2 regions of the Agromyces sp. GL_144 genome follow, and region 1 is predicted to be linked to the other one. Evidence: predicted binding sites of a transcription regulator. Region 1 holds the regulator's gene; the other holds the start of a gene.
What was found. The regulator LexA, encoded in region 1, represses DNA repair genes until DNA is damaged. The targets are predictions, from matches to a motif close to TCGAACANNTGTTCGA.
Positions count from the first base shown of each region.

Region 1 (15,492 bases):
CGAGACCCTGGATCAGGCGGTTGTAGGTGAGGCCGTTCGCACGCGAGGCCGCGTTGATGCGCTGGATCCAGAGACGACGGAAGTCGCCCTTCTTCTTGCGGCGGTCGTTGTACGAGTAGACGAGGGAGTGGGTGACCTGCTCCTTGGCCTTGCGGTACAGACGCGAACGCTGGCCGCGGTAACCCTCGGCGCGCTCGAGGATGACCCGGCGCTTCTTGTGGGCGTTGACCGCCCGCTTCACTCTTGCCATGACTGTTTCTTCCTAACGGGTCCGCGGCTCAGTGGCCGAGAAGCTTCTTGATGACCTTGGCGTCGGGGGCCGACACGACCTTGTCCTGGTTCAGACGGGCCTTGCGCTTGGAGGCCTTGACCTCGAGGTTGTGGCGCATTCCGGCCTGCTGCTTCTTGATCTTGCCGCTGCCGGTGATCTTGAAGCGCTTCTTGGACCCGGAGTGGGTCTTCTGCTTCGGCATCTCGTGTGTCTCCTTGGTTCTGCCGCCAACTCGTGGCGGACGTGGGGGTCTGGCCTACGCCTCTGCGGCGTCGGCCGTCTGCGTCTCGGACTCGTCCGCGGCATCGGCCGCAGGACGCGCCTTGGACGCAGCACGCTGTGCATTCGCCTCGGCCTTGGCCTCGGACTTGTTCTTGAGAGGGGCGATCACCATGACCATGTTGCGACCGTCGATGGTGGGGTTGTGCTCGACCGTGCCGAACTCGGCGACGTCTTCGGCGAAGCGGCGGAGGAGGCGCACGCCCATCTCGGGGCGCGACTGCTCGCGGCCGCGGAAGAGGATCATCGCCTTGACCTTGTCGCCGGTCTTCAGGAAGCCGATCGCGCGCTTCATCTTGGTCTCGTAGTCGTGCTTGTCGATCTTGAGACGGAACCGGACCTCTTTGAGGATCGTGTTCGCCTGGTTGCGCCGGGCCTCTTTCGCCTTCTGCGCAGCCTCGTACTTGAACTTGCCGTAATCCATGATCTTGGCGACCGGCGGCTTGGAGTTCGGTGCGACCTCGACGAGGTCGAGATCGGCTTCCTGCGCGAGCCGCAGGGCCACCTCGATCTTCACGACGCCGACCTGCTCTCCGCCAGGACCCACGAGGCGGACCTCGGGAACGCGGATACGGTCATTGGTACGGGGATCGCTGATGCGGGTACTCCTCTACTCAAGCTTCTTCACTCGACGGGAGACCGGATGCCGCCCATCGTTCGAGAGCGAAGATCCACGCACGCCGCACGGAATCACACCGTGCTGCTCTGCGGCCCCCTGACTGCCTCGCGGCCCTTGCGGGCGATGAGGCGGAGGGCAATCAACCCGGTAACCTTGATGAAGCGGTCAGCGCGGGTGGGAGAATCTCCACTTTCGTTGCCGGAACGAATCCCGGCACACCGAGGCATAGCCCCGGACCGAACGAGTCTAGCAGAGGATGTCTGTGAGCAACAATTCAGGCGAGCCCACCCCGACCCACGACCAGGCGGGCGAGCACGACGCGTCGCATGGCGCGGTCGACGACGCGACCCGCGACATCGCGGAGGTGCCCGCCGTCGAGATCATCACGACCGCGTCGGTGCACCTCATGAGCGCGGCGGCGGTGAAGGTCGGCCTCGCCGACGACCCCGAGCAGCAGATCGACCTCGACGAGGCGCGCAAGCTCATCAACGCCCTCGCGGGCCTCATCACGGCCGGTGCGCCCGAGATCAGCGACATGCACGCGCGTTCGCTGCGCGACGGGCTCCGCTCGCTCCAGCTCGCGTTCCGCGAGGCGTCCGTCATTCCCGACCCGATCGGCCAGGGCCCTGGCGAGAAGTGGACCGGCCCGGTCAACTGATCGCGGTTCGGGCGGCGCGGGCCCCGCGGCATCCGCTGCTCGCCGGGCTCCGGCTCAGCGCTGGCAGTTCGGACACCAGAACGTGACCCGCTCCTCGAGGTCGGTCGGGCCGAGCCGGCCGCGCTCGATGCGAGTGTCGCAGCGCCGGCACGGCTCCCCCGCGCGCCCGTAGACCCACAGCCGCTGTCCGCGCCGATCGACGCCCGTGGTCACTCGGGCGATGCGGTCGCGGTTCGCGACGATGAGCCGACGACCGAGGTCGACCGCGGCCTCGACGTCGGCCACCTCGCCGACCGGTCGCTGCGGGCGGATGCCGCGGAGGAAGCACAGCTCGTTGACGTAGACGTTGCCGAGCCCGGCGAGGTTGCGCTGATCGAGCAGGGCCACGGCGATCGGCGTCTCGGCTGCCGCGATGACACGCGCGACCGCCTCGCCGGCATGCCAGTCGGGCCCGAGAAGATCTGGGCCGAGATGCCCGACGGCCTCGTCTTCGGCGGTTCGCGGGATCACCTCGAGCAGGCCGAGCTCGAATCCGACCGCGACCGATCGCGGCGTCTCGAGCACGGCACGGGCGAGATGCGCCGGCCGGTTCCACCGCTCCCCCGGCCGGAACACCCGCCAGCTGCCCTCCATCTTGAGGTGGGAGTGGATCGTGGTTTCGCCGACCCGGATCAGCAGATGCTTTCCCCGCGAGGCGACCTCGTCGACCGTGCGACCGCTGAGGTCGAGTGTTGCGAACGCCGGCACGCGGAAGTCGGTGCGGGTGAGGGACTCGCCCTCGAGCGCCCCGCGCAGACGCACGGCGGTCTGGAAGACGGTGTCACCCTCTGGCATCGTCACCCTCTGGCATCGTCAGCCCCCGGCATCGTCAGCCCCTGCAATCGTCAGCCCCTGGCATCGAGCCGGAGTCCCTTCGGCGTCTCGCCGAACCCGGCCGCCTTCAGCGCCGCACCGAGCGGCGAGCCGAGCACGAACGCGGCGTTGACGGTCTCGACCGCGAGGCGCCGGACGCGTCCCGTGCGCACGAGCGCCGCGATGGCTTCGGCCGCCCTCGCGAGCACGGCCTCGTCGTCGACGTAGGCGAGCATCGTCTTGCCGCCGCGCTCGACGTAGAGCACGAGGTGCCCGTCGACGAGCACGACGATGGCGCCGGCCTTGCGCGCGGCCCGGTGCGAGCTCGCGCCCGGCGGCTCGGGCCATGGGAGCGCAGCGCCGTACGCGTTCGCCGGATCGGTCGCCGCGAGCGCGAGCATCGACGGCTCGGCGGCGGACGCGCCGGCGCCGCTGCCGGCACCGACGCCGTCGGCCCGGTCGGCGCGGTCGGCGTACCCGCGCAGGCGGTCGACCGCCCCCGGGCCGGCGAACTGTGCGGCGCCGAGCCGCTCGACGAAGTAGCCGCGACGTGAGCGACCCGAGTCCTCGAAGCCGCGGAGCGTGCGATAGACGAGGGCGAAGCCGCCGACCACGCCCTCGGCGACCGCCGTGCCGCGGGTGACCACGCCGTACCGATCGAGCAGGGTCTCGCCGAGCGCGTGCGCACGCCGGGTGGCGTCGTCGTCGGGCACGGGAAGGATCGACCACCGCCCCGCGACCGAGGGCGGGCCCGATCGCAGCACGGCCGACGATGCGCGGGGCAATGCCGCCCGGCCCCGCATCATGCGCGATCTCGGAGTGGATCGCTGGGCCTTGTGCGCACTGCGCCCCCCGGCCAGCAGGGCCCGAACCGGGGCGAAGGTGTCGTTCGTGACGAGGCCTGCCCACACGAGCCCCCAGAGCGCCTCGACGAGTTCGTCATCGGTGACCGGCTGCTCGAGCTCGCCGAACCGACCGATGGCGTCGGAGAGCTGCCGGAAGAAGAACGCACCGCCGGAGCCGAGGGCGACGAGCACCTCGCGCTGGAGCGGCATCGTCTCGACGCCGATGGGCGGGTCGAGGGTGAGCGGTGCGGAATCGCTGAGGTGCAGGGTGATCCACCCGTCGTCGCCCGCCAACGACGCAGACCCCGACCAGACGACCTCGCCGGTCGCCATCAGCTCGTCGAGCATGGCCGGGCTGTAGTCGGCGACCCGCGCGGGCAGCACGAGCGATTCCCAGGCGGAGGCCGGGATGCGCGCTCCCTCGAGCTGTTCGACCGCGGAGAGCACGCCGTCGATGCCGCGCAACGGCCGGCCGACATGCTGCCACTCGGGCAGGAACCGCGCGTAGGCGAGCTGGGGCACGGGTTCGACCTCGTGGCGGAGCGCGGCGAGCGAGCGCCGGCGAAGCCGCCGCAGCACCTCGGCGTCGCACCATTCGGTGGAGGTGCCGTTGGGCCGGAACTCCCCCTCGACGACCCGTCGCTCGTCGGCGAGGCGGCGCAGCGCGGCCTTCGCGACCGCGACGCCGATGCCGAACCGCGCGGCGACCTCGTCGGCGGCGAACGGCCCGTGGGTGCGTGCGTATCGCCCGACGAGGTCGCCGAGCGGGTCGCCGACGTGCTCGGCGAACGCGACGGCGACGCCCGGCGGCACGGGGACGCCGAGCGCATCGCGGAGTCGCCCGACGTCTTCGACCGCGGCGAGGTGGGCTCTGCCGGCGAACGTGAGCCGCACCGCACGCCGGGCGGCGATGAGCTCCTCGGCCGCCGTGGCCGGGTCGGTGCCCTCGGCGACCCGCGCGGCCAGCTCGTCGTCGGTGAGCGGTCCGAGCAGCCGCAGGAGGTCGGCGACGCCCTCGACGCCGCGCGCCTTCCAGTCGTCGGCCAGGCGCTGCAACTCGCGCTCGGTCGTCTCGATGACGCCGGGGTCGAGGAGCTCTCGCAGCTCGACCCGTCCGAGCAGCTCGCCGAGCAGCGTCGCATCGATCGCGAGCGCAGCGGCACGGCGCTCGGCGAGCGGTGAATCGCCCTCGTACATGAACGCGCCGACGTAGCCGAAGAGCAGCGAACTCGCGAACGGGCTGGGCACCTCGGTCGTCGTCTCGACGAGGCGGACCCGCCGGGCGGCGACGTCACGGGAGAGCTCGACGAGCGCGGGCACGTCGTAGACGTCTTGGAGCACCTCGCGCAGCGTCTCGAGGATGATCGGGAAGGTCGGGAACGCACTCGCGACCTCGAGCAGCTGCGCCGATCGCTGGCGCTGCTGCCACAACGGCGAACGCCGCCCCGGCTGGTAGTTCGGCAGGAGCAGGGCGCGCGCCGCGCATTCGCGGAATCGGCTCGCGAAGAGCGCGGAGCCGCCGACCTCGTCGGTCACGAGCTGTTCGAGCTCATCGGCCTCGAAGACGAAGAGGTCGGCACCGGGCGGGTCGACCCCGGTGTCGGGGATGCGCACGATGATGCCGTCGTCGGCGGCGACGGCCGCACCGTCGACGCCGTGCCGCTCACGCACCCGTGCAGCCACGGCGAGCGCCCACGGCGCGTGCACCGGCATGCCGAACGGCGAGTGCAGGATGACCCGCCAGTCGCCGAGCTCGTCGCGCGTGCGTTCGACGACGAGCGTGCGGTCGGAGGGCACATGCCCCGTGGCCTTCGCCTGGTCTGCGAGGAAGGCGATGAGGTTGTTCGCCGCGAACGCGTCGAGGCCCGCCTCGGTGATGCGCGTGCGCGCGTCGGACTCGGGCGCCGCCGCCACCTCGCGCATGAACGCGCCGAGGGCACGGCCGAGCTCGGCGGGGCGGCCGAGGCCGTCGCCCTTCCAGAAGGGCACACGGCCGGGCTGGCCGAACGCCGGCACGACGTTGACCCGGTCGAACGTGATCTCCTGGATGCGCCAGCTCGTGGCGCCGAGGGCGAACACGTCGCCGACGCGCGACTCGTAGACCATCTCTTCGTCGAGCTCGCCGACGCGCCGCCCGCCGGCCTCGTCGCCCACGAGGAAGACCCCGAACATGCCGCGGTCGGGGATGGTGCCGCCGCTCGTGACGGCGAGCCGCTGGGCGCCCGGGCGGCCGACGAGCGTGCCCGCCTCACGGTCCCACACGACGCGCGGCCGCAGCTCGCCGAACCGATCGGACGGATACCGCCCGGCGAGCAGGTCGAGGGTGGCCTCGTAGGCCGAACGCGGCAGGCTCCCGAAGGGAGCCGAACGCCGCACCGCGTCGAACCAGCCGTCGACGTCGAGGGGTTCGAGCGCCGCCGCGGCGATGGTCTGCTGCGCGAGGATGTCGAGCGGGTTCGCGGGCACGCGCATGGTCTCGATGGCGCCGGCGAGCATGCGCTCGCTCGTGACGGCAGCGTGCACGAGGTCGGCGCGCTGCTTCGGGAAGATCACGCCGCGGGACACCTCGCCCACCTGGTGCCCGGCCCGGCCCAGACGTTGCAGCCCGCTCGAGACCGACGGCGGCGACTCGACCTGCACCACGAGGTCGACGGCGCCCATGTCGATGCCGAGCTCGAGGCTCGAGGTCGCCACGACGCAGCGGAGGCGGCCGCTCTTCAGGTCGTCTTCGATCTCGGCGCGCTGTTCTTTGCTGACCGACCCGTGGTGGGCGCGCGCGAGCAACGGCGGTGCGCCCGAGGTCTGCCCCGATTGCGCCATCACGGCGGCCGGCGGGCCGCTCGCGGTCGCCGCCACGACGAGCGCCTCGCGTTCGGATGCCTCGAGCGAGAGCTCGTTGAGCCGCGCCGTCAGCCGCTCGGCGAGGCGCCTCGAGTTCGCGAACACGATGGACGAGCGATGCGCGAGCACCTGGTCGAGGATCGCCTCTTCGACATGCGGCCAGATCGACCCGGTCGCATCGTCGCTCGCGGGCAGTTGCGCCATGTCTTCGACCGGCACCACCACGCGCAGGTCGAAGCGCTTCTCGCTCGGCGGTGCGACGATCTCGACGGGGGCGCTCGCACAGAGGAAGCGCGCCACCTCTTCGACCGGGCGGACGGTGGCCGAGAGGCCGATGCGCTGGGCGGGCTTCGGCAGCAGCGCGTCGAGCCGCTCGAGCGAGAGTGCCAGGTGCGCCCCGCGCTTGGTCGCCGCGACGGCGTGGATCTCGTCGACGATGACCGTCTCGACGGTGCGGAGCGTGTCGCGCGCCTGCGAGGTGAGCATGAGGAAGAGCGACTCGGGCGTCGTGATGAGGATGTCGGGCGGCGTGCGCAGCAGCGCGCGGCGGTCGGACGCCGGCGTGTCGCCCGACCGTACGCCCACGCTGACATGCGGCGGCTCGACACCGAGTCGCTCGGAGACGCGCGCGATGCCCGTGAGCGGTGCCCGGAGGTTGCGTTCGACGTCGACGCCGAGCGCCTTCAGCGGCGAGAGGTACAAGACACGGGTCCCGGGTTCGGCCGGCGGCGGCTCCGCGTGCAGCCGGTCGATCGCGGAGAGGAATGCGGAGAGCGTCTTGCCCGAGCCGGTCGGCGCCACGACGAGGGCGTGCGCGCCGCGCCCGATGGCCTGCCACGCGGCATCCTGAACCGCGGTGGGCGCGCGGAACGACTCCGCGAACCAGGTTCGCGTGGCTTCGGAGAAGGCGTCGAGCGCGACCACCCCTCCATCCTGCCGCCACCGACCGACATCCGGGCAGGATGCTCGCAACCGCACGGGAGGTGCGAGCTCAGGCGAGCGCCCGGCGCACGGCCTCGAGGGCCGTCTCGACGGCCGCGGCATCCGTCGACCGGTTGCTGACCGAGAAGCGCAGCACCTCTCGGCCGCGCCAGCGCGAGGGGTGCGCCAGCGCCGCGCCGTCGGCGTCGAGCGCCCGCGCCACCGCGGCGACGTCGTGCCCGTCGAGCGCCGCGCACACCTGGGTGAAGCAGACCTCGTTCATCACCTCGACGCCCGGCATGGACCGCAGCCCGTCGGCCAGGGCGGTCGCCGCGGCCGCGAGCCCGTCGACCAGCTCGACGACGCCCTCGCGCCCCAGCACCCGCAGCGCGGCGTACGTCGGCACGCCCCGCGCACGCCGCGAGAGCTCGAGCACCCGATCGGCCGGGTCGATGCCCGACGCGGCCGCCGGCAGGTAGGCGGCGTGCATCGTCATCGCCGCCACGAGATGCGCGGGCTCGGCCACCGCGACGATGCCGGCGTCGTACGGCACGTTCAACGTCTTGTGCGCGTCGGTCGCCCACGAGTCGCCGAGCTCGACGCCCGCGACGAGGTGGCGCAACCGCGGGCTCGCCGCCGCCCACAGGCCGAACGCGCCGTCCACGTGCACCCAGGCGCCCGCGGCACGGGCGATGGCGACGGATGCCGCGAACGGGTCGGATGCCCCGGAGTGGATGTTGCCCGCCTGGAGGCACACGATCGCGGGGCCCTCCCCTGCGGCGAGCGCGGCCTCGAGCGCCTCGGGACGGATGCGGCCCTCGGCGTCGGACGCCACGTCGGTCGGCCGCCCCAGGCCGAGCACGCGCAGCGCCACGTCCACCGACGGATGGTGCTCGTCGCCCGCGATCACCCGGATGCGCGGCGCGCCCTGGATGCCGTGGACGGCGTCGTCCCACCCGACGCGGTCGAGCACGGCGTGGCGCGCCGCCGCGAGTGCCACGAGGTTCGCGGTGGTCGCGCCGGTCGTGAATCCCGCGACGGTGCCGCCCGGCAGGCCGAGCAGGTCGCAGATCCAGTCCGCGGCGAGTTCCTCTGCGGCGTTCACGCCCGGGGTCACCTCGCGGAGGGCGGCATTCTGGTCCCACGCGCTCACGAGCCAGTCCGCCGCGAGCGCGGCGGGCGCCGTGCCGCCGATGACCCAGCCGAAGAAGCGGGCCGACTGCATCGCCATCAGACCAGGCTCGACGGCCTCGGCGAGGGCTTCGACGACCTCGGCGGCATCGGAACCCGCGACGGGCAGATCGCGCCCGAGCGCATCCTTCACGGACTCGATGCCCGTGCGCGGCACGATCTCGCGCGAAGCGAGCCCTTCGAGCCAGGTGCCCGCGATGCGCGCGGCGGCCTCGAGCGGCGCACGGAACTCGTCTTCGGATTCGGATGCTGCGCCCATGCGGTCCCCCGCACGTGAGTCTGCACCCGTGAACGAGGCGCGGCAACCCTCGGCGACGAGGATGGCGGGTCGAACGCCGGCCGGGCGGGCGGGCCCGCGTCAGGCCGAGGCCGGCGCGGCCCGGAGGCGCACCTTGAGCGAGTCGACGCCCGTGGCGATCACGTCATCGGCCGCCCAGCGCTGCGCGAGTCGCCCGAGCACGATGTCGAGCTCTGAACGTTCGAGCCCCGCCACCAACGAGAGCTCGACGATGAGTTCTGGGCCCGCGAGCCGTGCGTCGGGATCGCCCGCCTCGAGCTCGAAGCCGAGCACCGCGAGCTCGGTCGACACGGATCGAGCGAACGCCATGCGCACCTCGGCCGATTCGAACGACGGATGCCACGACTGGGACTGGGCGACGGACCAGACCGCGGGGCGGCGCAGCACGAACTCCGTCGGCGATCCGGGGTCGAGCACCACGAGATCAGTGCCGTCGTCGGCCGCCGCGAGCGCGACCCGGATGCCGTCGGCCGGCACCGGCCGTGCGACCGGGTTCCACCGCGACATCGCGTCGACCGAGGCGAACACGGGCAGCACCCGGCGCCCGTCCGGGCCCTCGACCGTCACGATCGACAGCTCCTGGCTCTTCTCGATCGCGAGCCCGTGCTCACCGATCTCGGTGCCGCCGTCGCCGAGCTCGGCGAGCAGCGGGATGAGCAGCCGGGATCCGCCGAATGCGGCGACGACGTCGGCCTGGCTTCCGTCACCGTCGCGGAATGCCGTGAGCGCCGCAGCGAGCGCCTGCGGAGCCCGTCCGTCGTCGGCCGCGTGCGGGTTCGGGGCGAGCGATCGGCCGGCCCAAGGAACGCCGGCCGAATCGGTCGATCCGCCGGGGTCGGCGTGGTGGTCGTGCACCCGACCCGCGGCGCCGCCGGTCGCACGCCCGCCCGCGGCATCCGCAGGTCTGGGCGGATCGACCGGTTCGACGCCGTCGCCGGACTCAGTGGGACGCGACATCCAGCGCCTCGGGCAGCGTGAACGCGCCCGCGTAGAGGGCCTTGCCCACGATCGCGCCCTCGAGGCCGAGCGGCACGAGTTCGCGGAGGGCGACGATGTCGTCGAGGTTCGAGATGCCGCCGGATGCCACGACCGGACGGTGCGTGCGGTCCATGACCTGGCGCAGCAGGTCGAGGTTGGGGCCCTGCAGCGTGCCGTCCTTCGTGACGTCGGTGACGACGTAGCGCGCGGCGCCGGCCTCTTCGAGGCGGTCCATGACCTGCCACAGGTCGCCGCCGTCCTTCGTCCAGCCGCGGGCGGCGAGCGTCGTGCCGCGCACGTCGAGGCCGACCGCGATGGCCTCGCCGTACTGGGCGATGACCGAGGCGGCCCACTCGGGGTTCTCGAGCGCCGCGGTGCCGAGGTTGATGCGCTTGGCGCCGATCTCGAGCGCGTGCTCGAGCGAGGCGTCGTCGCGGATGCCGCCCGAGAGCTCGACGTTCACGCGGCCGCGCACCTGGCGGATCGCCTTCTTGAGGATGGAACCGTTCGAGCCACGGCCGAACGCCGCGTCGAGGTCGACGAGGTGGATCCACTCGGCGCCCTGGTCGGCCCAGTCGACCGCCGCGTCGATCGGGTCGCCGTAGTTGGTCTCGGTACCGGCTTCGCCCTTGGTCAGGCGAACGGCCTTGCCGCCCGCCACGTCGACCGCGGGAAGCAGCACGAGGCGGGGGGTCTTGTTGAACTCACTCATCACTGTCCTAGGAGAATTTCAGACGCCGCAGAACCGCGGCATCGGCACAGTCACAGCATCCTAGTCGCCGGTCGGCGTGGCGCTCGGATCGTGTGACGCGTCGGGTCGCTCACTCGAGCGAGCGGATCCAGTTCGAGAGCAGGCGGATGCCGGCGTCGGCCGACTTCTCGGGGTGGAACTGGGTGGCCGACAGCGGTCCGTTCTCGACCGCGGCGAGGAACGGGCCGCCGTGCTCGGCCCACGTGAGCCGGGGCTTCGGGAACGGCGGCATGACGTCGAGGGTCCACTGCTGCGCCGCGAACGAGTGCACGAAGTAGAACCGCTCGTCGGCGATGCCGTCGAAGAGCACGGAACCCTCGTCGGGCCGCACCGTGTTCCACCCCATGTGCGGCAGCACCTCGGCCGGGAGCTCGGTGACGGTGCCCGGCCACTCGCCGAGGCCCTCGGTGTCGTTGCCGCGCTCGACGCCGTGCTCGAAGAGCACCTGCATGCCCACGCAGATGCCGAGCACGTGCCGGCCGCCGGCCAGCCGCCGGTCGATGATCTCGTCGCCGCGCACCGCCTCGAGCTGCTCGACGACGGCCTTGAACGCGCCCACGCCGGGCACGAGCAGTCCATCGGCCTCGAGCGCCGCCGTGCGATCGGACGTGACCTCGACCTCTGCGCCGGCACGCTCGAGTGCCTTGGCCGCGGAGTGCACGTTGCCCGAGCCGTAGTCGAGCACCACGACGCGCCGCGTACGGGTCACAGGGCGCCCTTGGTCGACGGGATGCCCGACACCAGCGGATCGAACGCCTTCGCCTGGCGGAACGCCCGTGCGAACGCCTTGAACTCGGCCTCGGCGATGTGGTGCGCGTCGCGCCCGCCGAGCACGTTCACGTGCACCGTGAGGCCGGCGTTGAACGTGATCGCCTCGAAGACGTGACGCACCATCGACCCCGTGAAGTGGCCGCCGATGAGGTGGTACTCGAAGCCGGCCGGCTCGCCCGTGTGCACGAGGTACGGACGCCCCGAGATATCGACCACGGCCTGCACGAGCGCCTCGTCGAGCGGCACGAGGGCGTCGCCGTAGCGCGAGATGCCGCGCTTGTCGCCGAGCGCCTGGCGGATCGCCTGACCGAGCACGATGCCCACGTCTTCGACCGTGTGGTGCACGTCGATGTGCGTGTCGCCCGTGGCCCGCACGGTGAGGTCGGTGAGGGAGTGCTTCGCGAACGCCGTGAGCAGGTGGTCGTAGAACGGCACCGAGGTCTCGATGTCGCTCGCACCGGTGCCGTCGAGGTCGATCGAGAGATCGATGCTCGACTCGCTCGTCTCGCGCTGCACCCGCGCCGTGCGCGGCGCGTTCGAAGTGGTCATGCGTCCATCCTATTCACGGCGCCGTTGCCGGCGTTCGAGCCTGGATCGGCCGCCACGTTCGGCGCGAACTCGGCGATCGCCTCGAGGAACGCCGTGGTCTCGGTCTCGGTGCCCGCCGTCACGCGCAGGCACCCCGGCAGGCCGATGTCTCGGATGAGGATGCCTCGTGCGAGCAGCGCCTCGAAGACGCCGTGGGGGTCATCGACACCGCCGAAGAGCACGAAGTTCGCGCCGCTGCGGTACGGGTGGAACCCGAGCCGCCCGAGCTCGTCGACGATGCGTTCGCGCTGGCCGCGGATGTCGTCGACCATCGCGAGCATCTCGTCGCTGTGCGAGAGGGCCGCCAGCGCGGCCGCCTGCGTGAGCGCGGAGAGGTGGTACGGCAGTCGCACGAGGCGGAGCGCATCGACGACCGCCGGGTCGGCGGCGAGGTAGCCGACCCTCGCGCCCGCGAAGGCGAACGCCTTGCTCATCGTGCGCGACACGATGAGCCGAGGGCGGCCCTCGAGCAGGTCGAGGGCGCTCGGCGTGCCCGGATCGGCGAACTCGTGATAGGCCTCGTCGACCACCACGATGCCTCGCGCGGCATCGACGACGGCGGTGATCGTCTCGTGCGGGAGCGGCGTGCCCGTGGGGTTGTTCGGCGAGCAGAGCAGCACGATGTCGGGGTCGTGCTCGCGGATGGCCGCGACCGCGGTTTCGGGGCTCAGCTCGAACTCGGCGTCACGGCCGCCCTCGACCCAGCCGGTGCCGGTGCCCGCGGAGAGCAGCCCGTACATCGAGTACGTCGGCGCGAAGCCGAGCGCCGTGCGCCCCGGACCGCCGAAGGCCTGCAGCACATGCTGCAGCACTTCGTTCGAACCGTTGGCGGCCCAGATCTGGTCGGCGTCGAGGCCGTGACCGAGGTAGCAGGCGAATGCCGCCCGGAGTTCGGAGAATTCGCGGTCGGGATACCGGTTCAGGTGGAGGATGGCGGCCGCGACACGAGCGACGATGTCGTGGGCGACGGCCTCGGGAATCGGATGCGTGTTCTCGTTGACGTTGAGCGCGACGGGGACCGCCTTCTGCGGGGCTCCGTACGGGCTTCGGCCGCGAAGGTCATCGCGGATGGGCAGGTCGTCGAGAGTGGTCACCCGATCAATGCTAGCGAGCAGGCCGCATCGCCCGTCACCGTCGCGACACCGGGCGAAACCGCCTACGGCGCGACCGGCAGCGCGAGTCGCTGGCCGGGCTGGACGGTCGAACTCTCGAGCCCGTTGAGGCGCATGATCTCGTCGATGATCTCTCGCGGATCGCTGGCGGGAGCGATCGACTCGGCGATGCGCCAGAGCGATTCGCCATCGGCGACGGTGAGGTAGGAGAGGCCCACGTTCGACGGCCCATCGACGTCGGCCGCGGCTCCCCCGCTGCCGAGCACGATTGAGATGGCGAACACCGCGACCGGGATCGCGGCGAGCGTGGTCAGCACGACCCGCCCACGCCGGGTGAGGCGGAGCCGGCTGCGTACGGCACCGCTGAGGGCGTACGCATCGAACCCGCCGGAGACGGAGTTGCCGGCGTACGAACCGCCGCCCATCACGGCACCGCCCACTACGGCACTGCCCGAAACAGCTTCGACCATCACTGCGCTCATCTCGCACCTCCTGTAGCGAGTCGCATCCGGCCCTCGGCCGGGAGGACCGGATGCGAAACTCTGTTCCGAATATATCTTCGAACTTCGAACATCGCAAGGATCTCGTTCGAATGGAATTCGACGCCGGATCTCACGACACACTCGAACGGATGTTTGCCGCACCAGTGCGGGGCGGATACAGTTTCGAATGTCCGAGGACATTCGAACAGACACCACCGACATCCGTTCGGTGCATCAACCCAGAGGAGCGACGATGAGCACCGAACTCGACGACCAGCGCGAGTCCGGCCGCAGCCGACGCCGCAAGAGCCTCAGCGCGAAGCAGATCTCGATCCTCGAGGCGATCCAGCGGTCGGTCGCCGACCGCGGCTACCCGCCGAGCATGCGCGAGATCGGCGATGCGGTGGGGTTGTCCTCACTGTCGAGCGTCACCCATCAGCTCAATCAGCTCGAGCTCGCCGGCTACCTCCGGCGCGACCCGAACCGGCCCCGTGCCCTCGAGGTGCTCATCGAGCTCCCCGGTCTCGACACCCGGGCGCCGTCCGTCGGCGACCCGACCCCGGTCGGCGACGCCGCGATGGTCCCGCTCGTCGGCCGCATCGCCGCGGGTGTGCCCATCACGGCCGAGCAGCAGATCGACGAGGTCTTCCCGCTGCCGAGGCAACTCGTCGGCAAGGGCGAGCTGTTCATGCTGAAGGTCGTCGGCGACTCCATGATCGATGCGGCGATCTGCGACGGCGACTGGGTCGTCGTGCGCTCGCAGCGCACCGCGGAGAACGGCGAGATCGTCGCGGCCATGCTCGACGGCGAGGCGACCGTCAAGGTGTTCCGGCAGCGCGACGGACACACGTGGCTGCTCCCGCGCAACAGTGCGTTCGAGCCCATCCTCGGCGACGCCGCCGAGGTGCTCGGCAAGATCGTCGCGGTGCTCAGGTCGGTCTGAGCCGGGAGCTCTGAGCCGGTCGGTCTGAGCCGGTCGGTCCCGAGTGGGCCGGCCCGAGCCGATCACGCGGCCACTCCGAAACCGCGAACGGCGGGCGACACCCGATGCGTCGCCCGCCGTTCTTCGGGGTGAAGGTGCTAGACCGCGGCCGGCTCCCGACCGGCGAGTGCACGCACCTCGTTCGTCGCGGCGACGAGGTTCTCGAGCGAGGCCACGGTCTCGTCGTACCCACGCGTCTTCAGGCCGCAGTCGGGGTTGACCCAGAGCCGAGTCGCCGGGATCTCGCCGACCGCGCGCTCGAGCAGCGCGGTGACCTCCTCGACGCTCGGCACGCGCGGCGAGTGGATGTCGTAGACGCCCGGCCCGATGCCGTGGTCGAACCCGCTCGTCGCGAGGTCGTCGACGACCTCCATGCGGCTGCGGGCGGCTTCGATCGAGGTGACATCCGCGTCGAGGTTCTTGATCGCGTCGATCACGACGCCGAACTCCGAGTAGCAGAGGTGCGTGTGCACCTGAGTCGCGGATGCCGCTCCCGCCGTCGCGAGGCGGAACGAGCCGACCGACCAGTCGAGGTACGCCGGCTGGTCGGCGCGCTTCAGCGGCAGGAGCTCGCGCAGCGCGGGCTCGTCGACCTGGATGATGCGGATGCCGGCCGACTCGAGGTCGGTGATCTCGTCCCTCAGGGCGAGCGCGACCTGGCGCGCCGTGTCGCCGAGCGGCTGGTCGTCGCGCACGAACGACCAGGCGAGGATCGTCACCGGGCCGGTGAGCATGCCCTTGACGGGCTTCTCGCTGAGCGACTGCGCGTACGCCGACCACTCGACCGTCATCGGCTCGGGCCGCGAGACGTCGCCCCAGAGGATCGACGGACGCGTGCACCGCGAACCGTACGACTGCACCCAGCCGTTCACCGTCACGGCGAAGCCGTCGAGGAGCTCGGCGAAGTACTGCACCATGTCGTTGCGCTCGGGTTCGCCGTGCACGAGCACGTCGAGGCCGATGCGCTCCTGCAGCCGGATGACGCGTTCGATCTCCTCGCGCATCTGCGCGGTGTACGCCTCGGCCGACAGGGCGCCGCTCACGAGGCCCGCC
Region 1 covers NZ_CM174399.1:2,607,029-2,622,520, forward strand. The annotation lists gene rplT (50S ribosomal protein L20) at 1-250, opposite strand, end outside; gene rpmI (50S ribosomal protein L35) at 279-473, opposite strand; gene infC (translation initiation factor IF-3) at 528-1,148, opposite strand; gene AC3IPY_RS11950 (DUF1844 domain-containing protein) at 1,426-1,827, shown strand; gene AC3IPY_RS11955 (DNA-formamidopyrimidine glycosylase family protein) at 1,882-2,661, opposite strand; gene AC3IPY_RS11960 (ATP-dependent helicase) at 2,712-7,289, opposite strand; gene AC3IPY_RS11965 (pyridoxal phosphate-dependent decarboxylase family protein) at 7,357-8,736, opposite strand; gene AC3IPY_RS11970 (SseB family protein) at 8,836-9,732, opposite strand; gene priA (bifunctional 1-(5-phosphoribosyl)-5-((5-phosphoribosylamino)methylideneamino)imidazole-4-carboxamide isomerase/phosphoribosylanthranilate isomerase PriA) at 9,716-10,465, opposite strand; gene hisH (imidazole glycerol phosphate synthase subunit HisH) at 10,575-11,213, opposite strand; gene hisB (imidazoleglycerol-phosphate dehydratase HisB) at 11,210-11,824, opposite strand; gene AC3IPY_RS11990 (histidinol-phosphate transaminase) at 11,821-12,957, opposite strand; gene AC3IPY_RS11995 (LysM peptidoglycan-binding domain-containing protein) at 13,020-13,457, opposite strand; gene lexA (transcriptional repressor LexA) at 13,711-14,400, shown strand; gene metE (5-methyltetrahydropteroyltriglutamate--homocysteine S-methyltransferase) at 14,538-15,492, opposite strand, start outside.

Region 2 (15,492 bases), 1.1 Mb from region 1:
TGCGCGAGGCGCTCGCAGAGGCGCAGGTCGTGGCATCCGAGGACACGCGGGTCACGCAGCGGCTGCTCGCGGGGCTCGGCATCGCGAACCGGCCCCGGCTCATCGCCCTGCACGAGCACAACGAGCGGCAGAAGGCCGCCGAGCTCGTCGAGCTGGCACGCGATGCCGACCTGCTCGTGCTGAGCGACGCGGGCATGCCCACGGTCTCCGATCCGGGCTTCCCGCTCGTGCAGGCGGCCGTCGCCGCTGGCGTCGAGGTCACCGCGATCCCGGGGCCGAGCGCCGTGATCACCGCGCTCGCCGTCGCCGGGCTGCCCACCGACCGGTTCGCGTTCGAGGGCTTCCTTCCCCGCAAGTCGGGGGAGCGTGCACGGCGTCTCGCCGAACTCGCGGGCGACCGTCGCACGCTCGTGTTCTTCGAGGGGCCGTCCCGGCTGGCCGCGAGCCTCACCGCGCTCGCCGAGGCCTTCGGCGCCGACCGCCCGGCCGCGGTCTGCCGCGAGCTGACGAAGCTCCACGAGCAGGTCAAGCGCGGCGGGCTCGGCGAGCTCGCCGCCTGGGCGGCCGAGGGCGTGCGCGGCGAGATCTGCATCGTCGTGCAGGGCGCGGCCGAGCAGCGGGCGGATGCCTCGACCGCACTCGACCGCGTGCTCGAACTCGCGGCATCCGGAACCAGGCTGAAGGACGCGGCCTCGCTCGTCGGCACCGAGACCGGCCTCAGCAAGCGCGACCTGTACGAGGCGGCGTTGGCCGCCAAGGCCGACCGACCCCGAACCTGAGAATCATCCCCCATTCGGGGGGAGAGGGCGGACAATGGAGGGACACGCACGAGGAGGTGCGACATGGCTCACGAAGTCAGGTTCGCAACGTTCGGCGGCCCCGAGGTGCTCGAGATCGCCGAGATTCCCACGCCCGAGCCGGGTGAGGGCGAGGTGCTCGTCGAGGTCTACGCGGCGGGACTGAACCCGGTCGAGAGCGCCATCAGGCGCGGCGAGCATCCCGAGCGGTGGCGCATCGCGCCGCCCGCGTCGCAGGGCCGCGATCTCGCCGGAACCGTCATCGCGACCGGGCCGGGCACGATGCGGTTCGACCGCGGCGACGAGGTCATGGGCTTCGCCGAGCACGGCGCCCAGGCGACCGATGTCGTCGTGCCCGAGGCGAACCTGATCGGCCGCCCGCCCGCACTCTCGTGGGAGGTCGCCGGGTCGCTGTACACGGCGGGCACCACGGCCTGGTCGATCGTCGAGGGACTCCACCTCGACGCGAACGACACGGTCGTCGTCACCGCGGCCGCGGGCGGCGTCGGATGCCTCGCGGCGCAGCTCGCGCGACTTCGCGGGGCCACCGTCATCGGCACCGCGCCCGACATGCGCTTCGACTTCCTGCGCCAGTTCGGCGTGATCCCGACCGAGTACGGCCCGGCGCTCGCCGACCGGGTGCGCGCCCTCGCGCCGCACCCCGTGAGCGTGTTCCTCGACTTCCTCGGCGGGCAGGCCGAGCAGGCGCGGGCCCTCGGCGTCCCGCCGGCCCGCGTGTTCACGCTGACCGACTGGGACGCGGTCGAACGCGAGCAGGCGGTGCGCGCCGGCACGGGCGACATCGTCGCGCTCGGACGGGTCGCCGCCCTCGTGTCCGCGCGGCGGCTGCGGCTGCCGATCGCCGACGTGTTCCCGCTCGAGAAGGTCGCCGACGCGTATCGCGCCCTCGATCGGCGCGAGGCGCCGGGCAAGATCGTGCTCGGCATGCACGTCGTCGACTACCCGATGCAGAAGATGAAGCAGCCCGCCCTCAAGGAGGAGGACGTCACGATCGGCGTGCCGACCGAGCACGACCGGCTCGAGGTCGAGGAGGCCGTGCCGGCCGCGGTCGGCGACGGCAGCGTGCGACGCCGACGCCGCGAGGCGCGCGAACACGGCATCGACGGGCAGGCGCCGACGGTGCCGTAACGCGAACGCTCGGTAACACGGAATTCGTGGCATCCGCTCGCCCGTAGGATTGGACGCATGGCCGACGGCTCCTCGTTCTACATCACCACGCCCATTTTCTACGTGAATGACGTGCCCCACATCGGGCACGCCTACACGGAGGTCGCTGCAGACGTGCTCGCGCGCTGGCACCGCCAGGCCGGTGAGCGCACCTGGATGCTCACGGGCACCGACGAGCACGGCCAGAAGATCCTGCGCACGGCGACCGCCAACGGCGTCACGCCGAAGCAGTGGGCCGACAAGCTCGTCGACGAGGCGTGGAAGCCGCTGCTCGAGACGGTCGACATCGCGAACGACGACTTCATCCGCACGACCGACCCGCGCCACGAAGAGAACGTGCAGAAGTTCCTGCAGAAGCTCTACGACAACGGCCACATCTACACGGGCGAGTACGAGGGCTACTACTGCGTCGGCTGCGAGGAGTACAAGCAGGAGTCCGATCTCGTGCCCGGCACGGGCGAGTACGAGGGCCAACTCGTCTGCGCGATCCACTCCAAGCCCGTCGAGCTGCTGCACGAGAAGAACTACTTCTTCCGCACCTCGGCCTTCGCCGAGCGCCTGCTCGCGCTCTACGAGCAGCGTCCCGACTTCGTGCAGCCCGAGTCGGCGCGCAACGAGGTGCTCGGCTGGGTGCGCTCCGGCCTGTCCGACCTCTCGATCTCGCGCTCGACGTTCGACTGGGGTGTCAAGGTCCCGTGGGACGAGACGCATGTCGTCTACGTCTGGTTCGACGCGCTGCTGAACTACATCACGGCCGTCGGCTACGGCCAGAACGATGAGGAGTTCGCGAGCCGCTGGCCCGCGCAGCACATCGTCGGCAAAGACATCCTCCGCTTCCACGCGGTCATCTGGCCGGCCATGCTCATGGCCGCCGAGCTCGACGTGCCTCGCGGCGTGTTCGGCCACGGCTGGCTGCTCGTCGGCGGCGAGAAGATGTCCAAGTCCAAGCTCACGGGCATCGCCCCCCAGCAGATCACCGACACCTTCGGCTCCGACGCGTTCCGCTACTACTTCCTGCGCGCGATCGCGTTCGGCCAAGACGGCTCCTTCTCGTGGGAAGACCTGGCGGCCCGCTACCAGGCCGAGCTCGCGAACGGCTTCGGCAACCTCGCCTCGCGCGTCATCGCCATGATCACGCGCTACTGCGACGGCGTGGTGCCCGCCTCGACGGCGGATGCCGCGACCGCGGCAGACGAGGCCATCGCTGCGGTCGAGCAGCGGGCGACGGATGCCTCGTGGTCGGCCATCGATCGCATCGCGATCCACGAGGCCATCGCGTCGGTGTGGGAACTCGTCGACGCGCTGAACGGCTACATCACGAGCGAGGAGCCGTGGGTGCTCGCGAAGGACCCGACGAACCGGGCCCGCCTCGAGACCGTGCTGGCGACCGCGTACCACGGGCTCGGCACGCTCGCCGTGCTGCTCTCGCCAGTGCTGCCCAAGGCCACGGCGAAGCTCTGGACCGCGCTCGGCGCGCCCGGCACCGTGCAGGAGCAGCGCATCGACCGGGCGAACGAGTGGGCCGTCGGCACGCGGGTCGCCGCACTCGAGGCGCTCTTCCCGCGCATCGAATCGGCTGAATGACTCGGTCTTCGTGAGCGCAGAGCACCTCCGCACCCGCAACGACGGCGGACGCCCCGTCGAGTACCCGCCGCTGCCCGAGGCCCTCGCGGTGGGCGTCTACGACAACCACACGCATCTCGAGATCGCCGACGGCGCGTTGCCGCTCGACGTGCACGAGCACCTCGAACGCGCGGCATCCGTCGGCGTGATCGGTGCGGTGCAGGTGGGCACGGATGTCGCGACCAGCCGCTGGTCGGCCGAGGTCGCCGCTCGCGAGCCGCGCCTGCTCGCCGCCGTCGCGCTGCACCCGAACGAGGCGCCCGAGCTCGAGGCGGCGGGCACGCTCGACGACGCGCTCGCGGTCATCGACGGGCTCGCGGCCGAGCCGCGCGTGCGCGCCGTCGGCGAGACCGGACTCGACTTCTACCGAACGGATGACGAGGGCCGGCCCGCGCAGTTCCGCTCGTTCGAGGCGCATATCGAGATCGCCAAGCGGCACGACGTCGCGATGCAGATCCACGACCGCGACGCCCACGACGAGGTGGTCGCGACCCTGCGACGCGTCGGCGCGCCGGAGCGCACCGTGTTCCACTGCTTCTCCGGCGGCGACGAGCTCGCGAAGCTCGCGGCATCCGAGGGCTGGTATCTCTCGTTCGCCGGCAACGTGACGTTCAAGAACGCCGAGAACCTGCGCGATGCGCTGCGGGTCGCGCCGCGCGACCGCATCCTGGTCGAGACGGATGCCCCGTACCTGACGCCCGTGCCGCTGCGGGGCCGCCCGAACGCGCCCTACCTCGTGCCGCACACGGTGCGCTTCATGGCCGACGTGCTGGGCGCCGACCTCGACGAGCTCTGCGCGGATCTCGCGTCGAACACGCAGCGGGTGTACGGGGCATGGCAGGATGAAGCGCGTGTGGGGGACTGACATGGGGGCTGCCGACGTGGGGGCTGTCGCGTGAACGCGCATCGGCACGAGGCCGAGAACGGCGCGCCGACGATCGCGCGCCTGTTGGGGCCGGCCGAGATCCGCGACCTCGCGGAGCTCCTCGACGTCACGCCGACGAAGAAGCTCGGCCAGAACTTCGTGCACGACGGCAACACCGTGCGTCGCATCGTGCAGACGGCGGGCGTGCAGTCGGGCGAGACCGTGCTCGAGATCGGCCCGGGGCTCGGATCGTTGACGCTCGGACTGCTCGAGGCCGGGGCATCCGTCATCGCGGTCGAGATCGACAAGCGGCTCGCCGCGCAGCTGCCGCACACGGCCGACATCATGCAGCCCGGCACCTCGCTCACGGTCATCACCGCCGACGCGCTGCGCGTGACGGAGCTGCCGGGCGAGCCCGTGCGACTCGTGGCGAACCTGCCGTACAACGTCTCGGTGCCGGTGCTGCTGCACCTGCTCGAGCACATCGACTCGCTGCAGACGGGCATCGTCATGGTGCAGGCCGAGGTCGGGCACCGGCTCGCCGCAGAGCCCGGTTCGAAGGTCTACGGCGCGCCGAGCCTCAAGGCCGCCTGGTACGGCACCTGGCGCACGGCGGGCCAGGTCTCGCGCATGGTCTTCTGGCCCATTCCCAACGTCGACTCGGTGCTCGTCGGCTTCGTGCGCGGCGAGCAGCCGGGCACCGTCGAGGAGCGGCGGGCCACGTTCGCGCTCATCGACGCGGCGTTCCAGCAGCGACGCAAGATGCTGCGCCAGTCGCTGTCGGGCGTGCTCGGCGGTTCGGCGGCCGCAGCGAGCGGGGTGCTCGAGCGTGCCGGCGTCGCGCCGGAGTCGCGTGGCGAGCAGCTCATAGTCGAGGACTTCCTGCGCATCGCCCGGGCCGCGACGGCACCCGCCCAGGCGGTCCCGCCGGCCTCCGCGGGGGCGTGACGCCGTGACCATCGCCTGGACCGAGGAGTCCGTGCACGTGCGCGCGCCCGGCAAGATCAACCTCTTCATGCGCGTCGGCCAGGTGCAGCCCGACGGCTATCATGACGTCGCCACGGCCTACCAGGCCGTCTCGCTCTACGAAGACGTCCGCGCCTGGCCCGACGACGAGTTCAGCGTCGCGTTCGGCGGCAGCGTCGACACCTCCGGCCTCGAGACGGATGCCTCGAACCTCGCGATCCGGGCCGCGAAGCTGCTCGCCAGGGCGACCGGGGTGCGCGGCGGCGTGCGGCTCGAGATCGAGAAGCACGTTCCGATCGCCGGCGGCATGGGCGGCGGATCCGCCGATGCGGCGGCGACGCTGGTCGCCTGCGACGCACTCTGGGGCACGGCGATGCCGAAGGACGAACTGCTCGCGCTCGCGGCGCAGCTCGGCGCCGACGTGCCGTTCTCCCTCGCCGGCGGCACCGCGATCGGCACCGGCCGCGGCGACCGCCTGAGCCCCGCGCTGGCGACGGGCTCGTTCCACTGGGTGCTCGCCGTCGCGGAGTTCGGGCTCTCGACGCCCGGGGTCTACGGCGAGCTCGACCGCATCCGCGAAGAGGAGCGACGGCACGTGTCCGCCTCGCCCGTCGTCGATGCCGAGGTGCTGCAGGCGCTCCGCGCGGGAGACCCCGGCCTGCTCGCGATGGCGCTGCACAACGACCTCCAGGAGGCGGCGCTGCACCTCGCGCCCGGACTCGGCGGCATCCTCGAGCTCGGCATGGCGAACGGTGCGCTCGCCGGACTCGTCTCGGGGTCGGGGCCGACGGTCGCCTTCCTCGCGGCCGACACCGACTCCGCGCTCGAGTTGCAGGTCGCGCTCTCGGCCGCGAGGCTCACGGCGATCCACGTGCACGGCGCGGTGCACGGAGCGCGCATCCTCTCGAGCTGAGCTCTGGCTCGCTGAGCGAAGCCCACAGCCGCGCCAACTAGGCTCGAGAGGACATGGCACATCTTCTCGGCGCCGAGCGCCTGCATCTCGAGTTCCCGACGCGCACCGTCTTCGACGAGGTGACCCTCGGCATCGACGAGGGCGACCGCATCGGCGTCGTCGGCCGCAACGGCGACGGCAAGTCCACCCTGCTGAAGCTGCTCTCGGCGCGCCTGCAACCCGACGGCGGACGCGTCACCATGCGTCGCGGCATCCGCATCGGCATGCTCGACCAGTCCGATGTGGTCGACCCGGGCAAGACGGTGGCCGAGTTCGTCGTCGGCGGCATCGAGGAGCACGTGTGGGCCGGTGACCCGAAGGTGCGCGACGTGATCGGCGGGCTGCTCGCCGACGTGCCGTGGCACGGGCAGATCGCGAGCCTCTCCGGCGGTCAGCGCCGCCGGGTGGGCCTTGCCGCGCTGCTCGTGGGCGACTGGGACGTCGTGTTCCTCGACGAGCCGACGAACCACCTCGACGTCGAGGGCATCGCCTGGCTCGCCGGGCACCTCAAGCGGCGCTGGTCGGCCGACGCCGGTGCGCTCGTCGTCGTGACCCACGACCGGTGGTTCCTCGACGAGGTCTGCACCGACACGTGGGAGGTGCACGACGGCATCGTCGAGCCCTTCGAGGGCGGGTACGCCGCCTACGTGCTGCAGCGCGTCGAGCGCGATCGCATGGCAGCGGCATCCGAGGCGAAGCGGCAGAACCTCATGCGCAAGGAGCTCGCGTGGCTGCGCCGCGGCGCGCCGGCCCGCACGTCGAAGCCGAAGTTCCGCATCGACGCGGCCAACGAGCTCATCGAGAACGAGCCTCCGGTGCGCAACAAGGTCGAACTCGACCGGCTCGCGGTCTCGCGCCTCGGCAAGGACGTCGTCGACCTCATCGACGTCGGCGTGCAGTTCGGCGACAAGACCGTGCTGCACGACGTCGAGTGGCGCATCGCGCCGGGGGAGCGCACGGGCATCCTCGGCGTCAACGGCGCGGGCAAGTCGACCCTGCTCGGGCTCGTGACGGGCGCGGTCGAGCCGACGAGCGGCAAGGTCAAGCGCGGCAAGACGGTGCGCATCGCGACCCTCAGCCAGGAGCTGAACGAGCTCACCGAGTGGTCCGAGCAGCGCGTCTCCGCGGTCGTGGCCGAGCAGCGCACGAGCTACGAGGTCGGCGGGAAGGAGATGACGCCCGGGCAGCTGCTCGAGCGCCTCGGCTTCACGACGGCGCAGCTCTCGACGCCCGTGAAGAACCTCTCGGGCGGCCAGAAGCGCCGGCTGCAACTGCTGCTCATCCTGCTGCAGGAGCCGAACGTGCTCATCCTCGACGAGCCAACGAACGACCTCGACACCGACATGCTCGCCGCCATCGAGGACCTCCTCGACTCCTGGCCCGGCACGCTGCTCGTCGTCTCGCACGACCGCTACCTCATCGAGCGCGTCACTGACCGCCAGTTCGCGATCCTCGACGGGCACCTGCGCGACCTGCCGCGGGGCGTCGACCAGTACCTCGAGCTTCGCAAGGCCCTCGAACCCAGAACGGCGACGGATGCCTCGCGCCGGGCGGATGAGGCCGCGCCGAGTGCGGCGCAGGCTGTTGCGGCGACGCCCGCACTCGCCGGCGCCGAACGCCGCACCGCCGAGAAGGAACTCGCGTCGATCGACCGCAAGCTCGAGAAGCTGTCGTCGCAGATCGCGAAGGCGCATGAGCGGCTGGCCGTGCACGACCAGGGCGACTACGTCGGGCTGGCGGCGCTCGGCGACGAGCTGCGTTCGCTCGAGACATCCGTCGCCGATCTCGAGACGCGCTGGCTCGAAGTTTCCGAGACCCTCGAGGCCTAGCGTCGCAGATTCTGTGACGTCGCATGACCCTGGCGGCGGGCGTGCAAAGAATCTTCGCCTAACGTTGGAGTGCGCCCGCGTTCGCGGCATCGAAGCCCCCACCGTGACAGACCGTGGCGGAGCCATGCCTGCTCCACAGCCATCAGCACCAGAACGCGCGCGACGACGAAAGGAACTCCAATGGCACCCCGCTCTCACGTTCGCAGCACCAAGCTCATCGCCGCCCTCGCCGCGATCCCGCTCGTCTTCGGGCTCGCATCCTGCGCCTCCGCGGGTTCGGACTCCGCCTCCGGCGACGGTTCGGGCGACGTCATCAAGATCGGCGTCGTCGGCAAGGGCGACGCCCAGTGGGACGCGTTCGAGAAGGCCGCCGACGAGGCGGGCATCGACATCGAGCTCGTCGACTTCTCGGACTACGCGCAGCCGAACCCGGCCACGACCGAGGGCGAACTCGACCTCAACCAGTTCCAGCACATCGTCTACCTCGCCGATTACAACGTGTCGGCCGGCGAAGACCTCACGCCGATCGGCTCGACCGCGATCTACCCGCTCGGTCTCTACTCGACCAAGTACGACTCCGTCGAGGACATCCCGAAGGGCGAGACCGTCGCGGTTCCGAACGACGCCTCGAACCAGGCCCGCGGCCTGCTCGTGCTGCAGTCGGCCGGACTCATCGAGCTGAAGAGCGGCGGATCGATCTTCTCCGACCTCGCCGACGTCGACGAGGCGAAGTCGAAGGTCAAGGTCACCGCGCTCGAGGCCTCGCTCACGCCGACCTCGCTGCCCGATGTCGCGGCCGCGATCATCAACAACGACTACGTGACCGATGCGGGCCTCTCCTTCGAGGACGCCATCGCGCAGGACGACCCGTCCGACCCGAACGCGCTGCCGTACGTGAACATCTTCGCGACGCGTGCCGAAGACGCCGACAACGAGACGTACCTCAAGCTCGTCGACATCTTCCAGACCGACCCCGGCGTGCAGGCGGGCCTGCTCGAGGCCTCGGGCGACACCGCGGTGCCGCTGAGCATTCCGGTCGCCGACCTGCAGGACTCGCTCGCCAAGGTCGAGGCCGACACCAAGGCCGCCAAGGGCTGATCTGCCGACGTCCGCAACCGCGGACCGTCCGCGCCACGCGGGCGGCGGGAACCGTATCATCGGTCCCGCCGCCCGTTCACGCGTTCGCCGGCACCATCGTACGCACCGTCGCCCTGGAACATCGCTCTGGAAGGAGCACCGCATGGCTCTCGTGAGCCTCACCGACGTCACCAAGACCTACCCGTCGCCGGAGAAGAACGGGGCGCCGATCGTCGCCGTCGAATCGGTGGACCTCGAGATCGAGGCCGGCGACGTCTTCGGCATCATCGGCTACTCGGGTGCCGGCAAGTCCACGCTCGTGCGGCTGATCAACGCCCTCGAACCCACGACGTCGGGCACCATCGAGGTGGGCGGGCGCACGATCACGACGATGCCCGAGCGCGAACTCCGCGGCATCCGGCTCGAGATCGGCATGATCTTCCAGCAGTTCAACCTCTTCAACTCGAAGACGGTGCGGGCGAACATCGCCTACCCGCTCAAGGTCGCCGGTGCGTCGAAGGCCGAGATCACGGCGCGCGTCGACGAGCTGCTCGCGTTCGTCGGCCTCACCGACAAGGCGAGGAACTACCCCGACCAGCTCTCGGGCGGGCAGAAGCAGCGCGTGGGCATCGCCCGTGCGCTCGCGACCTCGCCGCGGCTGCTGCTCGCCGACGAGGCCACGAGCGCGCTCGACCCCGAGACCACGCAGGAGGTGCTCGAGCTCCTGAAGCGCGTCAATCGCGAGTTCGGCGTCACGATCGTGATCATCACGCACGAGATGGACGTCATCCAGTCGATCGCGACCAAGGTCGCGGTGATGGACGGCGGTCGGGTCATCGAATCCGGCGACGTGTTCGACGTGTTCTCGTCGCCGAAGAACGCCTCGTCTGCGCGCTTCGTCTCGACCGTGGTCAAGGGTGTGCCGTCGCCGGCCGAGGCGGCCGTGCTGCGCGAACGCCACGAGGGGCGCATCGTCACGATCTCGTTCCGCGACGGCGACGCATCGCAGTCCGCCGTGTTCCTCGACCTCGCGAGCGCGGGCCTCGAGTTCGAACTCGTCTACGGCGGCATCAACGACATCCAGGGGCGCGCGTTCGGCCATCTGACGCTCGCGATCAGAGGGGCGGATGCCGCGATCGACGCGGTGCTCGCGAAGATCGGCGCGCGCGCCGAGGTCACGGAGGTGGCGTGATGGATCGCCTGTTCGAGCTCGGCAGCGAGTTCTGGATCGCCGCGGCCGAGACGCTCTACATGGTCGCCGCCACCCTGCTCATCGGCGGCTTCTTCGGTCTGCTGCTCGGCGTCACGCTCTACGCGACGAGGCCCGGCAGTCTGCTCTCGAACAAGCCGGTGTTCAACATCCTGAACGTCGTGATCAACTTCTTCCGGCCCATTCCGTTCATCATCTTCCTCGCCGCGGTGCAGCCGCTCGCGCGCTACGTGATCGGCATCGGCATCGGCAATGACGCGCTGATCTTCTCGCTCTCCATCGCGTCGTCGTTCGCGATCTCGCGCATCGTCGAGCAGAACCTCGTCACGGTCTCGCCGGGCACCGTGGAGGCCGCGCGGGCGATGGGCGCCGGGCCGATCCGGATCCTCGGCACCGTCGTGATCCCCGAGGCGCTCGGCCCGCTGATCCTCGGCTACACCTTCATCCTCGTGGCGATCGTGGACATGACGGCGATGGCCGGCTTCATCGGCGGTGGCGGCCTCGGAAACTTCGCCCTCGTCTACGGCTACCGGCAGTTCCAGCCGGCGATCACCTGGGCCGCGCTGCTGCTCATCGTCGTATTCGTGCAGAGCCTGCAGTTCTTCGGCAACTGGCTGGCGCGCAAGGTCATGCGCCGCTAGTCGTCGTGCTCGGGCGGTTCACTGCTCCTCCACAGCCCGAGGGGTGAACCGCCGACTCACGGTCGGTCACGGGGAGGGGCCTGTCGGCCCCGCGTGACGCGACGCGACCCGATGAGCGGGCCCGGGCTCGCGCGCTGTCGGAGGCCTGCCGGGCGGAGGGCGTCGCGGTGCGCGCGCAACTCAACCTCCACGACGGCGGTGCTCGCTGGTTCGCGCCCGACGACTACGCGTGAGGTGCGGGTGCGCAACGGCATTCGAGCCATCGAGCGCGCGGCGGGTCGCGATCGAGCGTCGTCGCGCCGTCACTAGGATCAGCGGAATGAAGCGTCGCGTCGCAGCAGTCGTGTTCCGTCTGGTCTTCGCGCTCGCCGCGCTGTCGGCCATCGCGTTCCAACTGTTCGCGGTGCACATCCCCAACGGATACAGCGTCTTCAACTTCTTCGCGTACTTCACCAACCTCTCCAACATCCTGATCAGCATCGTGTTCATCGTCAGCGCGCTGCGTCTGTTGCGGGCTCGGAACGCGCCGACCCCGACGGACTCGGCGATCCGCGGCGCTGCGGTCGTCTACATCGCGTTCGTCGGGCTCGTGTTCAACACGCTGCTGCGGGATGTCGATCTCGGAGACCTCGATCCCGTGGTGAACGCCATCCTTCACTTCGTACTGCCGATCGCCGGCATCGTCGATTGGCTCGTGTGGCCGCCGAAGAACCGCATCGCGGCGCAGGCGATCCTGTGGTGGATGGTCTTCCCAGCCGTCTATGCTGCGTTCTCGATCATCCGCGGCGCTGCGACCGGCTTCTATCCCTACCCGTTCTTCAACCCCGACGCGGTCGGTGGGTACGGGGCCGTCGCCCTCTACTGCCTGGGCATGCTGGTCGGCTTCCTCGCGCTCTCGTTCGGGGTACGTGCGCTCGGCAATGCGCGGGTGCGGTCACGTCGGGAGCACACGACCGAACTCGCCTGAGACGTGTTCGTCGCGTGCGCGGCCGATCGCGCGAGTTGCCGATTGCGCGCGCTGCCGATCGCGGGCGCGGCCGATCGCGCGATGCAGTCGATGCAACTCGCGCCGTTCAAGATGTCGACGCTCAGAATCCCGACGCTCAGAATGGTGGAGCGACCTCCTCCGGATCGACCCTTTGCCCACCGCGTTCATCTCTCGAGCCCTCGGGTGTAGCTCCGGTTGGCGCACCGGGCGGTGATGCTGGTGATGCGGCCGATGTGTCGGTTGGGATGTGGTGTTCGGGGTGTGTGGTGTGGGTGCTTCCGCCGGGTGAGGTCCATTCGAGGACCGCGCCCGGGAGATGTCGTACCGTCCAGGAGGTCTCGTGTTTGAGGTGGTGGTGTGCGGCGCAGAGGTGGGCGAGGTTGTCGAACGCGGTCGCGTTGCCGTACGCCCAGTCTTGGGTGTGATCGACCTCGCTGCGCGACGCGCGACGGTTGCAGCCCGGGAACCGGCAGGACCCGTCGCGGACCTCGAGCCACCGCTTGAGATCCGCCGGCGGGCGATAGCGGGTGCGGTCCACGTCGAGCACGGTGCCGGTGACGGGGTGGGTCAGGATGCGGATGAACGAGGGTGCGTGCGCTGCGAGCCGGCGGGCGGTGTCGTCGTCGACGGGGCCGTACCCGTCGAGCACGGCGGCCGCGACAGGCAGGTCGGGCATGGCGGATGCGCCCAAGGCGCCCGAATCGCCGGTTGCGCTCGACGCGCCCAGCGCGCCTGACGCGTCCGGCACGGCGGTGGCGCCAGGTGCTGCGGTCGCGGTCGGGGTAGGCGCGGCCCGGCCGGGCTCAGTCAGCAACGTGAGCACCGGGACCGTGACGTGCACGCTCGGACGCACCGACGCGACCGCCGCAGCAAGCTCAGACCCCGACGGCAACGCCCCGTAGAGGAGCAGATCGCGCGCGGTGTCGGTACGCACCTGATCGGGTGTGACGTGTCCGGCACGATCATGGTCGGCAGTGCCTCGACCACCCGAGGCCGCGTCGGTGAGGGCGACCCGCGCCACACCGTCGAGGCGGTCGGCGATCAGTGCGGCATCGGCCGCGGGCAGCAGCAGGTGCAACCAGCTCATGCCATCACGCGCCGGTTCGAGCTCGACCCGACGAGTGGCCCGCGCCGCCCGATGCCGGTCGGCGAGGGATTCGGCCAGCAGCTCTTCACGAAGCGCTCGCGCCTTGCGTCGCAACGTCGCCGCGGACACTGTTGCGGCCAAAACGGCGAGGCGTTCATCGAGGCGGGACAACACGCCGTGCTCGTCATCGACCTCGTCATCGATAACCGCGCACGCCTCGATGATGACCCGCGCGTGCTGGAGGGACAGGTCGCCGGCCCGCATCGCCGCCAACGTCGCCGGCAACGACGTCGACAACGTCCACGCCTCGTCGAGCTGACGTTGCATGCTGCGCTCGGGCACCCGCAACGCGGTCGCCAGCTCGGCGACGACGCTGCGGTGGGCCATCTCGCGACGCCGGGACGCCGACAGCGACGACGCCACGAACGCGGCCTCGGCCCGGATCGCATGAGAGAGCGCGAGGAACATCACCTCGACCCGGACCGAGGCCTGCATCGCCTCGACCCGCTGCGCCTGCACCACCGCATCGACCAACCCCGCGAGCTGATCTCGCGCCACCGCATACGGCGAACGCGCATCATGCGCGGCGTCCGCAGCAGCCCCGACCGCAGCAGACCCGACGTGATCGACAGGCCGCGGCGAAGACGCGGAACCACCACCGAGATGGGGAGCCGGGCCGTCGCTGCGCATACCTCGATTCTACCGGAATTCAGCCGACATTCGAAGATATGTTCGAGAACTGTGGAGGGAATCGGCACCAGCATTGCGCCTGACCATGTGCTGCACCGAGCCCGGGAAGCGCAGTCCTCGAACGCGACAACGCGACAACGCGACAACGCGAGAACGCGAGAACGCGAGAACGCGAGAACGCGAGAACGCGAGAACGCGAGCACCCGGCGAACCGGCGAGCCCACGCCGGGCACCCGAATGAGTCAGTCGAAACCGAGGCTGAGCTTGCGCAGCAGCCCGGCGAGCCGTTTCTGCTCGGCGGCCGGCAGGCTGTCGAGCAACTCCGCCTCGGCGTCGACGAGGCGTGTGATCGCGGCATCCACCCGGGTGAGGCCTGCCGGACTCATCTCGACGAGGATGCCGCGACCGTCGTTGGGGTCGGTCTGCCGGGTGACGAGACCGCGCTCGACGAGACGGTCGATGCGGTTGGTCATCGTGCCGCTCGAGACGAGGGTCTGCTGCAGCAGTTGCTTCGGCGAGAGCCGGAACGGCGCGCCGGCGCGGCGCAGGGCCGAGAGCACGTCGAACTCGCTCGACTCGAGCTCGGAGCGGGCGAAGGCCTGCCGGCGCGCGCGATCGAGGTGCTTCGACAGTCGCGCGACGCGCGAGAGCACCTGCAGCGGTGCGAAGTCGAGGTCGGGGCGTTCGCGTTCCCAGTCCTCGACGATGCGGTCGACCTCGTCGGCATGCGTCATCCCGCCATTATCCCGCGGCAGCACGTCGCCGACAGCGCGACGCCGACAGCGCGACGACGCGGTCACCCCGGCAGGTCTGGCAGACTGGATGGCGCCCGTGCGCACCCCGCCCGAGCGGTCCGCCATAGTGTAACGGCAGCACGACAGCCTTTGGAGCTGTTCGGTCCAGGTTCGAATCCTGGTGGCGGAGCCGGAACGCCGCCGGAGGCGACGCAGGAAGCCGCCGGATCCAACCCCACAGGAAGACGCGAATGACCGATCAGAACCTCGCCATCATCGTCCTCGCCGCGGGGCAGGGCACCCGTATGAAGTCGGCCACGCCGAAGCTGCTGCACCCCCTCGCCGGGGCGCCCATCGTCGCGCACGTGCTCGCGACCGCGCGCAGTCTCGAAGCCGCCCACGTCATCGCGGTCGTGCGCCACGAACGCGACCAGGTCGCCGCGGCCGTCGAGGCCGAGCTGCCCGGTACGCTCATCGTCGATCAAGACGAGGTGCCGGGCACGGGTCGCGCGGTCGAGCAGGCGATCGACGCGCTGCCCGCCGACTTCGACGGCGAGGTGCTCGTGCTGAACGGCGACGTGCCGCTGCTGAACGCCGACACCCTCGTCGGCTTCCTCGAGCGTCACCGTGATCGCGATGCGGCGGCATCCGTGCTCTCGGCCTTCTACGACGACCCCACCGGCTACGGGCGCATCGTGCGCGACAGCGTCGGCGTGTTCGACCGCATCGTCGAGCAGAAGGACGCGAGCGACGCCGAGCGCACCATCTCCGAGATCAACGCCGGCATCTACGCGTTCGGCGCCGCGGCGCTGCGCGACCAGCTCGCGAACCTCACGACCGAGAAC
Region 2 covers NZ_CM174399.1:1,491,725-1,507,216, forward strand. The annotation lists gene rsmI (16S rRNA (cytidine(1402)-2'-O)-methyltransferase) at 1-779, shown strand, start outside; gene AC3IPY_RS06665 (NADP-dependent oxidoreductase) at 843-1,946, shown strand; gene metG (methionine--tRNA ligase) at 2,004-3,569, shown strand; gene AC3IPY_RS06675 (TatD family hydrolase) at 3,580-4,473, shown strand; gene rsmA (16S rRNA (adenine(1518)-N(6)/adenine(1519)-N(6))-dimethyltransferase RsmA) at 4,546-5,421, shown strand; gene AC3IPY_RS06685 (4-(cytidine 5'-diphospho)-2-C-methyl-D-erythritol kinase) at 5,426-6,352, shown strand; gene AC3IPY_RS06690 (ABC-F family ATP-binding cassette domain-containing protein) at 6,406-8,220, shown strand; gene AC3IPY_RS06695 (MetQ/NlpA family ABC transporter substrate-binding protein) at 8,401-9,318, shown strand; gene AC3IPY_RS06700 (methionine ABC transporter ATP-binding protein) at 9,461-10,489, shown strand; gene AC3IPY_RS06705 (methionine ABC transporter permease) at 10,489-11,148, shown strand; gene AC3IPY_RS06710 (Pr6Pr family membrane protein) at 11,468-12,115, shown strand; gene AC3IPY_RS06715 (HNH endonuclease signature motif containing protein) at 12,252-13,913, opposite strand; gene AC3IPY_RS06720 (MarR family winged helix-turn-helix transcriptional regulator) at 14,156-14,647, opposite strand; tRNA gene AC3IPY_RS06725 (tRNA-Gln) at 14,766-14,837, shown strand; gene glmU (bifunctional UDP-N-acetylglucosamine diphosphorylase/glucosamine-1-phosphate N-acetyltransferase GlmU) at 14,899-15,492, shown strand, end outside.
Region 2: AC3IPY_RS06715 (HNH endonuclease signature motif containing protein) is a predicted target of LexA. The motif match lies at 13,944-13,959, and genes of this name have one in related genera.